DNA from 2 places in the Mesorhizobium sp. WSM3866 genome. Region 1 is predicted to be linked to the other one. Evidence: predicted binding sites of a transcription regulator. Region 1 holds the regulator's gene; the other holds the start of a gene.
What was found. The regulator LexA, encoded in region 1, represses DNA repair genes until DNA is damaged. The targets are predictions, from matches to a motif close to TGTTCNNNNTGTGTTCNG.
Positions count from the first base shown of each region.

Region 2: a site for LexA is predicted at 4,695-4,712, ahead of CK222_RS08465 (ATP-dependent helicase). Genes of this name have one in related genera too.

Region 1 covers NZ_NSGC01000005.1:198,311-205,897, reverse strand. The annotation lists gene gltX (glutamate--tRNA ligase) at 1-155, opposite strand, end outside; gene CK222_RS14050 (ComEC/Rec2 family competence protein) at 258-2,705, shown strand; gene lexA (transcriptional repressor LexA) at 2,699-3,433, opposite strand; gene glp (gephyrin-like molybdotransferase Glp) at 3,550-4,755, opposite strand; gene moaC (cyclic pyranopterin monophosphate synthase MoaC) at 4,757-5,236, opposite strand; gene trpC (indole-3-glycerol phosphate synthase TrpC) at 5,239-6,054, opposite strand; gene trpD (anthranilate phosphoribosyltransferase) at 6,056-7,066, opposite strand; gene CK222_RS14020 (peptidyl-prolyl cis-trans isomerase) at 7,063-7,587, opposite strand, start outside.
Region 2 covers NZ_NSGC01000003.1:81,043-88,629, forward strand. The annotation lists gene CK222_RS08425 (MucR family transcriptional regulator) at 1-296, opposite strand, end outside; gene CK222_RS08430 (hypothetical protein) at 648-890, opposite strand; gene CK222_RS08435 (DMT family transporter) at 896-1,891, opposite strand; gene CK222_RS32210 (hypothetical protein) at 1,939-2,772, opposite strand; gene CK222_RS08450 (LysR substrate-binding domain-containing protein) at 2,883-3,851, shown strand; gene CK222_RS08455 (hypothetical protein) at 4,102-4,284, opposite strand; gene CK222_RS32215 (hypothetical protein) at 4,410-4,565, shown strand; gene CK222_RS08465 (ATP-dependent helicase) at 4,727-6,808, shown strand; gene CK222_RS08470 (GGDEF domain-containing protein) at 6,891-7,587, opposite strand, start outside.

The sequences.
Region 1 (7,587 bases):
GTGGAGCGCTCGCGGTCGGTGTCCTCGATGCGCAGCAGCATCGTGCCGCCCGTGTGCCTGGCGTAGAGCCAGTTGAACAGCGCCGTGCGCGCCCCGCCGATGTGCAGATAGCCGGTGGGCGAGGGGGCAAAGCGGGTGACGACCTTGTCGGACATGGAACTCTCGGAAGAAGCTCTGAAGCGGGCATGATTGCGCGGACTTTCGCGCGGTGGGCGTTCATGTAGCATAGGAGGTCTGGGGCGCAAGGGGCAGACCCGATGGCTGGACGTGGCCGGGGTGCGGAGGATGGCGAGAAGACGACAGCTGGCGTGAGCGAGCGCCTGCTGTTTGCCGACACCGTGCCTGCTGAGGCAGTACCGGTTTGGGTTCCCGTGCCGCGTCCGGCCACCGAGATTTCGGACGGCGACGCCGTCGTGAAGCCGCCTCCGCCGGCAGCCATCGACTTGATCCGCAGGCGGTTCCGCCGAGCCTCGTTTTCCGCGATTCGCCGGGGTGTGGCCGAGGCAGCCTCCACCGAGCTCGACCGCGGCATCGGCTTCCTCCTGGTGCCGGTGTTCCTGGCCGCCGGCGTGATACTCTATTATTCCTTGAGCGCCGAGCCGGATCTTTACAGACCGCTGGCGGCGGTGGCGCTGATGGCTCTATGCGCGGCGGTTTCGCGTCCCTGGCTGAAGACACACCTGGTCTTTATGGCGGCGTTGTTTTGCGCGCTGGGATTCGTCGCCGCGAAGGTCGAGACCTGGCGCGCCGCTACACCGATGCTCGGCTCCGAAATCCAGACGCGGCTGACAGGCCGCGTCGTCATCGCCGAGGAAATGGCCAATGGCCGCGTCAGGCTGACCATCGATCTCGTCTCGACCGCGCATCCAAAGCTGCGCTACGCGCCGGATCGCGTCAGGCTTTCGGCACGCAGGATCCCGGCCGGCATGAAGGCCGGATCGCTGGTGATGGGTTACGCGCGGCTTCTGCCGCCGACCGGGCCGGTCCGTCCCGAAAGCTATGATTTTTCCTTCGACAGCTATTTTTCCGGCATCGGCGGCAGCGGATTTTTCCTCGGCGACCCGAAAGTCATTCCGCCAACCGACCCGATCGCTCAGACGAGCATCGCCTCGGCCATCGAGAACGCGCGCGAAAATATTGCCGACCACATCAGAAGCACCGTCGGCGGACCCGAAGGCGAGATTGCCGCCGCACTGATCGTCGGCGTGCGCGCCGGCATTCCCGAGGACATCAACGAGGCGATGCGGCGGACCGGCATCTATCACATCATCTCGATTTCGGGCCTGCACATGGCGCTGGTCGCCGGCACGGTCATGCTTCTGCTGCGCGGCGCCTTTGCGCTGTTCCCGGATTTTTCGTCACGCCGGCCGGTGAAGAAATATGCCGCGACAATCGCGCTTATGTCGATCGCCGCCTATCTCGTCATCTCCGGCGTGGTGGTCGCCGCCGAGCGAAGCTTCATCATGCTGGCCGTCATGCTGATCGCCGTGCTTTTCGACCGAGCCGCGCTGACGATGCGCAACTTGGCGATCTCGGCCATCGCCGTCATCCTGGTGTCGCCGCATGAAGTGGTTGGCCCGAGCTTTCAGATGTCGTTCGCGGCAACCGCCGCCCTTGTCGGCGCCTATGCCGGCTGGTCCGACTACCGCGCCGGCAAGGTGAGAGCGCCGCCGGACAAGCGTTCGTTCCTGCGGTTCATGTCGCACAAACTGGCAGTCGGAGCAGGTGGCGCCGCAATGACGTCGATCATTGCCGGAAGTGCCACGGCGCTGTTTGCCATCTGGCATTTCCAGCGCGTCTCGCCGCTCAGCCTGCTGGCCAATCTCGCGATCATGCCGATCGTCACGATCGTGATGTTTCTCGCCGTCGCCAGCGCGGTCATGATGCCGTTCGGCTTCGACGGGCCCTTCCTCTATTTGATGGGCAAGGGCCTGGCGGCGATGATCGCGATCTCGGCGTGGATTTCGGAGTGGTCGCCGGTCGATGCCGTGGGCCTGATCTCGATCCATTCGGTGCTGCTGGCGACGATCGCGCTCGTCATCGCCACGATGGCGACTACCTGGTTCAGGCTGGCCGCAATTCCTTTCGCTGCCGCGGCCGTGATGATCATCCCGCAGGTGCGCACGCCGGACCTGCTGATCTCGGAGGACGCGCATCTGGTGGCGATGCCGATCGGCGGCGGCGAACTCGCCATCAATCGCGCCCGCTCCAACGAGTTCACCACCGATAACTGGAAACGTGCGCTCAAGGCCGAAACGATCGTGCCGCCGGAGACATTCGCCAAGGGCACGCTGGACTTGGCCGATCCGGTCGACCTGCCGCCTGGATCGCCCTTTTACTGCACGGGCGATCTCTGCATTGGCCGGCATCCATCAGGCGCGATCGTCGCGCTCGCCGAGAACCGCGAAGCTGCCCGGCCTGCCTGCGACTTCGCAGACCTCATCGTCATCAACGACGCCACGGCCTACAATCCCTGCCACGATCCGCGTATCCTCGTCGTCACCAAGCGGCAGCTCGCGCGCGACGGCAGTGCCGCCGTCTTCTTCGATCCGCAATCGGCGACGGCGCGAGCAACCATTCAATACGCCGTCGAAAAACCGTACCGCCCTTGGCACGAACAGCGGCGCTACTCGCGTGAGGCGAGGGGGTTGGCGCCTTACAAGAAGCCCGAGAAGCCGGAAGCCAAGCCGCAGCCCCCTCAGTAGCGGCGGATGAGCCCGACGAGCTTGCCCTGAACCTTCACGCGATCGGGACCGAAGATGCGCGTCTCATAGGCCGGATTGGCAGCCTCGAGCGCGATGGAGGCGCCCTTGCGGCGGAAGCGCTTCAGCGTCGCCTCCTCGTCATCGACCAGCGCCACGACGATCTCCCCGGGGCTCGCAGTGCTGGCGTTGCGGATGATGACCGTGTCGCCGTCGAAGATGCCGGCCTCGATCATCGAGTCGCCTTTGACCTCGAGCGCGTAGTGCTCGCCGCCCGCGATCATGTCCGGCGGCACTGTGATCGAATGCGTCTGGTGCTGGATGGCGTCGATCGGCACGCCGGCGGCAATGCGACCCATCACCGGGATGGAGACGGCTGAAACGGCGTCGTCGTCATTGCTGGGCGTCGGCGTGCGGGCGGGCGCCGCGGGTTTGATCTGGCGGCCGAGATTGCCTTGGCCGCCCTGGATGACGCTCGGCGAGAACTTCTTCGCCGCATTGAGGCCGGGCGCGATCGAGTCAGGTAGGCGCAGCACTTCAAGGGCACGCGCCCGGTTCGGAAGCCGGCGAATGAAACCGCGCTCCTCCAGCGCCGTGATCAGGCGGTGGATGCCCGATTTCGAGGCAAGGTCGAGCGCTTCCTTCATCTCATCGAAAGACGGCGGAATGCCGCTTTCCTTGAGCCGTTCATGGATGAACATCAGCAGTTCATGTTGTTTGCGCGTCAGCATGGCGGCCCCCATGGGTTCTGAAACCAGAATCAGAAAAACAAACCCAGAACAAACACTATCTGTTCCAGTTGTGTTCCGCAACCGTTTAAAGTTTAGTGAATGTGTTGACGTTTTGTTCAGCGTAACATCAGAACGCTGCATTCCTCGCCGGCTTCAGCCGCCGGTGCGAAGGGTTGGCGCACGATCAGGCCATTGGCATCGGCGAGCATCCTCAACATCGAGGAATCCTGGATGCCGAACGGTGTTGCGATCAACGCCCCCGCATCTTCGCGGACCACGGCGCGCACATAGTCCTGCCTGAGATCGTTGGCGTGCATTGCGACGCCTAACCGGGCCGTGCGGATTTCCTGACGGCAGGACCGGCCGCCCAGCCGCGCCAGAAGCGGCTTCAGGAACAGCTGCGAGCAGACCAGGCTTGCGACCGGATTGCCGGGCAGGCCGATGCAGCGAATGTCGCCGAGCCGGCCAAACATCAGCGGCTTGCCGGGACGCATGGCGATCTTCCAGAAGTCGAGCTGCATGCCTTCGCCGGTCAGCACGTCATGGATCAAGTCGTGGTCGCCGACGGAGGCGCCGCCAAGCGTGACGATGACGTCGGCGCCGGCCTTGACCGCCTTCTTGACCAGGGCCGCGATCGCGTCCTTGCGGTCGGCGGCGATGCCGAGGTCGAGCGCGCGCGCGCCGACCGACTGGGCCGTAGCTGTGACGCCACAGGCATTCGACGAGATGATCTGGTCGGGGCCGAGCGCGCTGCCCGGCGGCAGCAATTCATCGCCGGTGGCGATGATGGCGAGCAGCGGCTGCCGCACCACGTTGAGACTCGGATGGTTGGCCGATGCCGCCAGCGAAAGCGCCGCCGGATCGAGCTGGCGGCCTTTTTCGAGGAGCAGGTCGCCCTCGCAGAAGTCGAGGCCGCGGCGACGGACGTTTCGTCCCTCCACGGTCGGCTCGGTCACTTCGATGCCGCCGCCGCCGAGATCGCGGACATTCTCCTGGATAACGATGGTATCGGCGCCTTCGGGGAGCGGCGCGCCGGTGAAGATGCGCACGGCCTCGCCCTTGCCGACAGAGCCGGTGAAGCCACGCCCGGCGGGGGCCATGCCAATCACGGAGAGCCGGGCCGGCGCCGAGGCTACGTCGGCGGCCCGTACGGCGTAGCCGTCCATCGCCGACGCATTGAAGGGCGGCTGGGTGCGCAGAGCCACCACGGGGTCGGCCAGCACCCGGCCGGACGCGTCGGCCAGCGGCACGCTTTCGCCTGGCAGCGCGGTCGCGCCGTCCAACAGGCGTTGGAGCGCGTCAGCGACTGGAAGCAAAGCCATGCTAAGGACCTACCTTGTAGTCGCCCGACTTGCCGCCGGTTTTCTCGACCAGCCTGATGCCGGAAATCGCCATGCCGCGGTCCGCTGCCTTGGCCATGTCGTAGATGGTGAGGCAGGCGACCGACGCCGCGGTCAGCGCCTCCATTTCCACCCCGGTCTTGCCGGTAACCCTGGCAAGCGCGCTGACCCTCAGGCCGGGAAGCGCGTGGTCGGGCTCGATCTCGACGGACACCTTGGTGAGAAGGAGGGGATGGCAAAGCGGGATGAGCTCATGCGTCTTCTTGGCCGCCATGATGCCGGCGAGGCGCGCCGTGCCCAGCACGTCGCCTTTCTTGGCGTCGCCGGCCAGGATCATCTCCAGCGTTTCCGGCTGCATGGTGACATACCCTTCGGCGATGGCCGTGCGCGTCGTCTCGGCCTTGCCGCCGACATCGACCATGTTGGCTTCGCCCTTGGCGCCGAGATGCGTAAGCGCGGGCATCCTCAAACGGCCTCGGCAGGCGCCTTGCCCGTCAGCAGAAGGGCGGTCGCGGCGGCCACGTCGGCCTGCCGCATCAGGCTTTCGCCAACGAGGAAAGTGCCGATCTTGCTCTTTTCCAGCCGCCGGCAGTCCTGATGGGTGAAAATGCCGCTCTCGCTGACCAGCAGCCGGTCGTCCGGGACCATGGCGGCAAGCCGCTCGGAAACGTCGAGGCTGGTTTCGAAGGTTCTCAAATCGCGGTTGTTGATGCCGATCAGCCGCGACGAGAGGCGAAGCGCGCGTTCCATCTCCTGTTCGTCATGCACCTCGACCAGCGCGTCCATGCCGAGATCGAAGGCCGTGGCTTCCAATTCACTGGCCAAGGCGTCGTCGACGCTCGCCATGATGATGAGGATCGCGTCCGCGCCCCAGGCGCGGGCTTCATGAACCTGATACGGGTCGAAGAGGAAATCCTTGCGCAGGGCGGGCAGGCCAACGGCGGCGCGCGCTGCGGTCAGAAAGCCGGGCGCGCCCTGGAAGGACGGTGCGTCGGTCAGCACCGAAAGACAGGCAGCACCGCCTTGCTGGTAGGCCCTGGCGAGCGCCGGCGGGTCGAAGTCGGCGCGGATCAAGCCCCTGGAAGGGCTGGCCTTCTTGATCTCCGCAATCAGCGCGAAGCCGCCAGCCTTCCGCTTGGCCTCAAGCGCCGCAAGGAAGCTGCGCGGGGGTTCCGCATCCTTGGCCTTCGCCTTGACCTCGGCAAGCGGCGCGCTGAGCTTTGCGGCGGCGATCTCATCGCGCTTGTAGGCTTCGATCTTGCGCAGGATATCGGACAAAATTCTAACCGTTCGAAATCTCGATGAGCTTGTCGAGCACCGCCAGCGCCCGGCCGCTGTCAATGGCCTGCGCTGCTGCCTCGATGCCATCGCCGAGCGTGGTCGCCTTGCCGGCCACCACCAGCCCGGCGCCGGCATTCATCAGCACAGTGTCGCGATAAGCGCCGGCAGCGCCGCCCAGCATATCGCGCAATGCCCTGGCATTGTAGGCCGCTTCGCCGCCGCGCAGATCTTCCTTGTTATGCCGCTTCAGTCCGACCGCTTCCGGAGTGAGGGTAAAGGTGCGGATCTCGCCGCCGGCGAGCTCTGCGACCTGCGTCTCGCCCGTGGTGGTGATCTCGTCATAACCGTCGCCGTGCACGATCCAGGCATGATCGGTACCCAGCGCCTTCAGCGTCTCAGCCACCGGCATGATCCATTCGGGCAGGAAGACGCCAACCATCTGCCGGCCGACGCCGGCTGGATTCGACAGCGGCCCGAGCAGATTGAAGATGGTGCGCGTGCCGAGCTCGCCCCGGACAGGACCGACATGCTTCATCGCCGGATGATGCGCTGGCGCGAACATGAAGCCGACGCCGGCTTCCTGGATGCAGCGGCCGATCGTCTCCGGTGCGATGTCGACTTTGACGCCTAGCGCCATCAGCACATCCGCCGCGCCGGTCAGCGAGGACAGGCCGCGATTGCCGTGCTTGGCCACCGGGACACCCGCGGCGGCGATGACGAATGCCGATCCGGTCGAAATGTTGACCGAATGCGAATTGTCGCCGCCGGTGCCGACGATGTCGATGGCGCCGCGCGGGGCTTCGACGCGGAGCATCTTGGCGCGCATCGTGGCGACCGCGCCGGAGATCTCGCTCACGGCCTCGCCGCGCACGCGCAACGCCATCAGGAAGCCACCGATCTGCCCCGGCGTCGCGTCGCCCGACATGATGATGTCGAAGGCCTCGCGCGCTTCCTCGAAGGAGAGCGCGGTGCCGGTCGCGACCTTGGCGATGTATGTCTTAAGCGCGCTCATCGTGTCTGTGCTTGGGAAACGGCGGCCGGATCGATACGAACGTCATATTGCGACTGCAGCTGCGCCACCAGCTGATCGAGCAGGTCGTCGGATATGCCGGCGCTGAAAGATTTCTGCGCGTCTTCCGGGACAGAGCTGCCATCGGCGCCGGCAGGTTCGAAGACTTCGGCAACCTTGAACAGGATCTGACCGTCGCCGGTGGGCGAGGGGATCAGGCCCGTGCCGCCTTCGCCGACGCCGAACATGGCCGCCGCGCCCTCCTTGCCGAAATCGGCATCGTCGGCTTCGCGCTTCAGGCCGCGCTTGGTCTGCTTCTCGAGCTTCAACTCGCCCGCGATCACGTCGAGCGTCGCACCGGCCTTGAGGCGCTTTTCCAACTCCCCGGCCTTGGCGGTGAGCCGCTTGTCGGTCTCGGCCGCGGTCCAGTCGGCCACCACCTTCTGGCGAACCTCGTCCAGCGTGCGGTCGCGCGCCGGCGTGATCGACTGGACTTCATAGAAAACGAAGCCGTTGGCGGCAGT
Region 2 (7,587 bases), on a different contig from region 1:
TATTCGTCCGGCGTCAGCCCATGGTCGGTCGACAGGTGCCGCTTCAGCGACTTGAACTTCTTGCCGTCCTCGAGGCAGACGATGTAGTCGGGGAATACCGAACGCTTCGGATTGACGGCCGGCGTCTGCGGCGCGCTTTCCTTCACCGGGGCGCCCCCGGCGAGCTTGCGCACCGAAGCGCTGACGCTGGCGATCAGATCAGGTAGGCCGGATGCCGGAAGCGGGTTGTTGCCCACATAGGCCGAAACAATGTCGGCGGTCAGCTCGATTGCAGTCTTGTCGTCGATATTGGACAATTTTTTCACCTTCTGCTGGCTCTCAAATGACCAGCTGTTTTTAAGACTTTAGTCTAGGTATCTTATTGGACCTGTCCCCCAACGGACGTCCAGAGTCAGTAAACGTGCGAGACTCAATACCGAAGGTATGTTTTCACCGCGGGCCGCGACCGCGCAAGTTAGGAATTCTAATACCTACAACAAACACTTTACAGCACCGAAGCTCTGCACGGGCGAGGAAATGACGCAACAGCACTTCAATTTCTACGAGTAATTCCTGCAAAAATTGGAATTCTGGACGGAAAGCCAATAATTGCGAGCAGCGCTGGCTCTCCGATCATCGATCATGCCCGATTCGTTAGGGCAAGTCGCTTATTTCGCGGCAGCGCCGCGCCGGAGATCGGTCGGGCCGTCGGCCAGAATCTCCAGCACGCGTTTCCAGCGGGCGCAGCGGCCGAAATCCTTCTGCTCGATGGCCTTCTCAGCCTTCATGGCGGCATAGAGCTGCGCCTCGGCGCCGAATTCCTTGACCAGCCAATGCGCCTCCTGTCTGGCCCGGCGTTCGTCGTCGTCAAGCCCGCTCCCTGGCATGTTTCCTGGTACGATCCCTGGCATGGTCTTCAGCCCTCCGGACGTTCGATGCCGACAGCAATGCAACTGCCGATGACAAGGACGGCGCCAGCCATGGCCGTCATCGACAGGCTTTCGCCCGACAGCGCCAGCAAAAGCGTGGAAGCGATCGGCGTGAGATACGCCACGACCGCGAGCCGCCCATCCTGATCGAGGCTGAGCGCGCGCGACCAGAAATAATAGCCGAGCCCCATCGGCCCGGCGCCGAGATAGAGTCCGAGCAGCAGGTCCAAGCCGCCCAGGGCGGCGACGCCGTCATGCAGGCACCATGCGAAGGTCAGCGCCACGCCGATCAGCGCCGAAGGCAGCAGAAGCCGATCGGGCGGCACGGCAAGGCGGCCGACGGCAAGCGAGTAGAAGGCCATGCAAAGTGCCGAGCCGAAGGCGGCGCAATAACCGACGGGGCTACCTCCGAACCAGGCATGCGCGCCTCCGCCGGAGATCACCAGCGCGACGCCGGCGAAGCCAAGAGCGGCGGTCAGTCCAAGCAGCAGCGGCCGCCGCGGACGGCCGAGCACGATGACGGCGGCGGCGACCATCAGCGGCCAGGTATAGGCAACGAGATTGGCCTCGATGACCGGCATCGAGGCGAAGGCGATGTATTGCAGCACCATGGTGCCGACGAGGCCGATGAAGCCGACGGCGCAGGCGAGCACGGTACTCGCCTTCTCCCTCTGTGGGAGAAGCTGGATCGGCGCAGAGCCCCGAGACGGATGAGGGATGTTGGAAGAAACTCCTGCGTCGGCGATCCGTCCCGCCCCCTTGATCACAAGGGGAGAAGGGAAGAACCTGATCAGCGCAAAGACCAGCGCGGCGCCTGAGAACTGCAGGAACTGCACCTCCGATACCGGGTGATTGGCAAGCAGCGTCTTGCCGACGAAAGCGTTGGTTGCCCAGAGCGCCACGGCGCCGAAGGCAAAGGCCAGCGCCACCGGGGGAGCGGCGCTGGAACGGTCCTTCCGCCTTCCGGCGGTGACCGGGCCCAGGCTCAGCGATGCTGAAGGCGGCTGGCGACCGGCCGGATCGTCAGCCACTACCACGATTCCCTGGCTCCGCCGGAGACCGGATCGACAGCCGGCTTCGGCACGGGATGTTCTTCGGCATGGCGGCGATAGGCCGGCAGCTGGTTCGTCCAGACGTCCTCGGCCAGTTCGTTCACCCAGCCGCGGTCCTGGTCGTTGTCGGCGGCGAGGTAGAACATGCGGTTGTCGTCGACATAGGGCTTCGCCACCGAACGCTGGTTGAGCACCAGGGTGACGCGCGAGCCGAGCTGGATCGGCGCGGTGCGATGGAGCACGCCGAGGAACTGGCCGAGCGTGGCGTAATTCATCTTGTGGTCGATGCGCATGACCCTGTTGCGCGGCAGGTCGCTGCCGGATTCGAGGATGGCACGCCCCGTCTCGGAATCGTCGCAATAGATTTCAAGATGGCCGCCGATCAGAGGATCGCTGATCGAGAGCGGAATGAGTTCCGTCACCGGAACGCCATCGCAGTGCCAGTCGACGGCGCCGTCCTTGGGGTTCATGAAGGTGACGGTCGAGCCGACGATAGACAGCGGATAGGGTTCGAGCTTGGTGCCCATCATGTCGGACAGCCGTTCCAGCCGCAGCTTGTCGTTGAGCAGTTCCTTGATCTCGGGAATGTAGCGGTCCGCGCCAGTGATGAAGGTGAGGTCGAGATGCTTGTGCACGGCGTGGCTGGCCTTGAGCTTGAGCGCCGCCTCCTCGATCGCGGCGAGCAGTTGCGGGTCGTAGCCGTGAAGATACTGGGCGACGCCGAAGCTCGACACTTTCCACGCCGTATCATGACCGATGATGGCTTCACGGCTCATCGCATAGCGCAGTTCGGGGATTGTATGGGCGTTCATTCTACTTCTCCAAGGTCGGTGCAACACTTGGTAAACAGTCGATTGAGCACCCTCCCCTGTAAATTTAGGAATGCTGGTGCTACTTTAAGCATAGCTAAAGGTCGAACCCCGTGCGTCTGCTCAGCCAGGTCAACTTAAACTCGCTGAAAATCGTGGAGAGCGCCGCCAGGCACCGCAACTTCACGCGCGCGGGCGAAGAGCAGTTCATTACCGCCTCCGCCGTCAGCCAGCGGGTGAAGAGCCTGGAGGACCAGCTGCGCTTCAAGATCTTCCAGCGCGGCGGCAATGCGGTGTCGCTGACGCCGGAAGGCGAGACCTACGTGGCGCGCGTGCGCGAGGCGCTGGAGCGGATCGTGGCTGCCAGCATGGAGGCGACCGGCCAATCCCAGGCGCATGTGCTGAAGATCTGCGTTTTGCCGACCTTCGCGGCGCGCTGGCTGTTTCCGCGGCTTGCCACCTTCCAGCGGCAGTATCCGGATATCGAAATGCGGGTCTCGACTTCCTATGCCACGCATGAATTCGCGACCTCCGAATACGATCTCGAGATCCGCTACGGCGACGGCAATTTCCCCGGCCTCAACTCCGCGCTGCTGTTCAAGGAGGACCTGACGCCGGTGTGCAGCCGCAAGCTGTTCCGCGAGGTGCTGGGCGATAAGCCGCTGTCCAAGGTGACGCCGGAGGACCTCAGGCACTTCACCCTGCTCCACTCCGACACCTGCACCCAGAACTGGCAGTCGTGGCTGGCTTTTGCCGGCGCGAGTTTCGTGCTTGGCGAGACCAAGAGCATCTATTTCGATTCCTGCATGATGTCCTACGAGGCGGCCAATGCCGGCATGGGCTTTGCCGTTGCCAACCGCGCCTATATGGCAAGCGACATCCGAGCCGAGCGGCTGGTCGCCCCCTTCGCGGTCCACCATCCCAACACCGCCGGCTGGTATTTCGTCAGCCCCATCAAGGCGCTCGGCGCCCGCAAGGTGGAGCTGTTCAAGCAGTGGATCATGGCCGAAGCGGCGCTGACGCAGCGCCAGTTGGACCTGGAGATCGCCAACGTGCCGCTGGCGCGCGCCGCGATGGCGTGACGCGGCGGCGCAAGCGACGCAAACACACCCCTGAGATTCTCCGATCTTTGAAGGCCGACAAAGCGTTTGGACGGATACCTGTAGCCGGCTAGCGCGATCGCCCCATGACGCGGCGGAGAGACTCAGCTATCTTTGATCCTGCGGCGGGCCTGATTTTCCCGCTTGGCCGGCGCTTTCCAGCTTCCTCCCAAGCAGCGCCGGCCTTCTTCTGCGGCGCCGCCGCTTCGTCTCCCGACAACATCGTCCGCTCTCATTGCTTCGGCGGCGTGCCGGGCTGGTCGCCGCCGGTGGTCGATTGCGGCACCGGGTTCTTGTCGACCTGCGGGTTTTTGTCGACGGTGTCGCTTGGCGCCTTGGTGGGCTGCACGCTGTTGTCGCAGGCGGCGAGCCCGAGCCCTGCCGCGAGAGCCAGCAGCACAGGAAGTTTCTTCATGACGACCTCCTCTCGTTCGCCCCTTTCTTCGAAGCAAACGAGGCGGCGGCGGTTTGGTTGCGCCGTCCGGCGGGAACCAACGCGCCTGTCTCCGGTTGAACCTCGTTAACTCACGAGGAGATGTCATGATCCGTCTGCTGCTCGTCGGCCTGTTCGGCTACACGGCCTATCGCGTCACGATGAGGATCATCGAGGAGGCGTCCGGCGATCTCGCGCCGCCGGACGATCGGCGGTCGCTGCGGCGCCAGTCGGCGGCGATGGGCGTCGAGCCGAAAAGGTAGATCGGCCGTTCTCGCGCTTGTTGGGAAGATGGCCGGCCTATCCAGCACATGCCGGCGCGTACAGCGTCCCCTCTGCCCTGCCGGGCATCGCCCCCCACTTGGCCGCCTTTGGGCGAGATTAGCTGTATTGCGAACAAAGCGGAAACGATGCTTGATGGGCAATGAACATCGCCGCCCGTGATTCGTCCTTCGAAACTCCTGCCTATCTTGCCCGGCTGAACGACGAGCAGCGGCTGGCGGTGGTGCATGGCGACGGCAGGGTGGCCGCGCCGCTGCTGGTGATCGCCGGGGCCGGCTCCGGCAAGACCAGCACGCTGGCGCATCGCGTGGCGCACCTCATCGTCAAGGGCGCCGATCCGCGCCGCATCCTTTTGATGACCTTTTCGCGCCGCGCCGCGGCTGAAATGGCGAAGCGCGTCGAGCGCATCGCCGGCGAGGTGCTGGGCCGCGATGCCGCGATCATCGCCGATGCGCTATCCTGGGCCGGTACTTTCCATGGTATCGGCGCCAGACTCTTGCGCGACTATGCCGAGCAGATCGGCCTCGATCCGGCTTTCACCATCCACGATCGCGAGGATTCGGCCGACCTGATGAACCTTGCCCGGCACGAGCTCGGTTTTTCCAAGACCGAAAGCCGTTTTCCGACCAAAGCCACCTGCCTGCAGATCTATTCGCGGGCGGTGAACGCCCAGGCGCCGCTCGGCGAGGTGCTGGGCTCGGCCTTTCCCTGGTGCTCAGGATGGGCGGAACAGCTGAAGGAGCTGTTCGCGGCTTATGTCGAGGCCAAGCAGGCGCAGAACGTGCTCGATTACGACGACCTTTTGCTCTACTGGGCGCAGATGGCGGCCGAGCCGGAGATCGCCGCTCACCTTGGCTCCCGCTTCGACCACGTGCTGGTCGACGAATACCAGGACACCAACCGGCTGCAGGCCTCTATTCTGTTGGCGCTGAAGCCGGACGGCGCGGGCTTGACCGTGGTGGGCGATGACGCACAGTCGATATATTCCTTCCGGGCCGCGGAAGTGCGCAACATTCTCGATTTCCCAAAACAGTTCGCGCAAGGCGCCGAGATCGTCATGCTGGAGCGCAATTACCGCTCGACCGAGCCGATCCTGGCCGCCGCCAACAAAGTGATCGGCGAGGCAAGCGAGCGTTTCACCAAGAATCTCTGGACCGAACGCCGGTCGTCGCACAAGCCGCAACTGGTAAGCGTGCGCGACGAGGCTGAGCAGGCCAATTATGTCTGCCAGGCGATCCTTGCCGAGCGCGAGGCCGGCACGGCGCTCAAGGCGCAAGCCGTGCTGTTCCGCGCCTCGCATCACAGCGGGCCGCTGGAGGTGGAGCTCACGCGGCGCAACATCCCCTTCGTCAAATTCGGCGGGCTGAAATTCCTCGATGCCGCGCATGTGAAAGACATGCTGGCGATGCTGCGCTTTGCCGAGAACCCGCGCGACAGGGTCGCCGGCTTCCGGGTGCTGCAGTTGATGCCCGGCATCGGGCCTTCGGCCGCCTCACAGATCGTCGAGGCGATGGCGACGTCGCTCGACGAGACGCTCGGCCTTGCCCGCTTCCGGCCGCCGCAGCGCGCGGCCGAAGACTGGCCGGTCTTCTTCGACATCTACAGCGGGCTGCGCGCCGGCGCCAAATGGCCGGCCGACCTCGAGCGGATCAGGCTCTGGTACGAGCCGCATCTGGAGCGTATCCACGAGGACGCGATCACGCGCCGGGCCGACCTGTTGCAGCTCGAGCAGATCGCGTCGGGCTATCCCTCGCGCGAGCGTTTCCTGACCGAGCTGACGCTCGACCCGCCCGACGCCACCAGCGACCAGGCCGGCCCGCCGCATCGCGACGAGGATTACCTGATCCTGTCCACGATCCATTCGGCCAAGGGCCAGGAGTGGAAGAACGTCTTCGTGCTCAACACGGTCGACGGCTGCATCCCGGCCGATCTCGGCGTCGGTACCAAGGAGGATATCGAGGAGGAGCGGCGGCTGCTCTATGTGGCGATGACGCGCGCCAAGGACAGCCTGCACCTGGTGGTGCCGCAGCGCTTTTATCCGCACAATCAGCCGGCGCGCGGCGACCGTCACGTCTATGCCTCGCGCACCCGCTTTATCCCGGCCTCGATGCTTTCGGCTTTCGAACAATCATCCTGGGCGAGCGCGGCGATCACGGACGACCCGCGCCAAAAGCCGGGCGTCAAGGTCGATCTCGGCGCGCGCATGCGCGGCATGTGGAAATAGACGCCTACCCAAAGGCGGGACGACACTCCTACTCAGCCCCACCGCTGGTGAGGGCGCGCCGTTCCCTGCTGCGCGGGTTCGTTCAGTGGAACGTGCCGGCGGCCTCGCCGGATAGCCTGCTGCGCGGGCTTTCGAAGCTCACCTGGTCGCGTCCGTTCGACTTCGCCTTGTAAAGATGCCTGTCCGCGACCCGAAACATGTGGTGATAGGTGGTGGGCCCGCTGAACGCGACGCCGCCGATGCTGACCGAAAGCGGGCACGGCTGCCCGCCCGGCGCGAACTCGGCCTCGCGGATACGCAGTCTGATCGACTCGGCGACCAGGAAGGAGCGTGTCGCGTCGGCGCCCGGAAGGAAGACCGCGAATTCCTCGCCGCCGATGCGTCCAACGATGTCGGCGCCGTGGAGCTGGCTCCGGATCGTGCTCGCGATCAGCTTCAGCGCCTGATCGCCGCAATCGTGGCCGAGCCGGTCGTTGATCGATTTGAAATGGTCGGCATCGACGATCAGCAGCGCGCCGGCTTCGGCCACCGCATGGCTGCGAGCCTTGTCGAGATAGGCCTCGACCAGCATCGAGAAAGCGCCGCGGTTGAAGACCGCCGTCAGGCTGTCGGTCGCGGCAATGATGCTGAGCTCCTTCTGGGCGATGGCCAGCTGGCGCATCTTCCACATCAGGAAGAACAGGAAGGAGCCGCCAAGGATGAGCGGCAGGAACAGGTCGGTGAGCTTGGCCCAGAGCAGCGCTTCGGGTGACAGCGAGGGAAAGTTGAAGGAATCGACG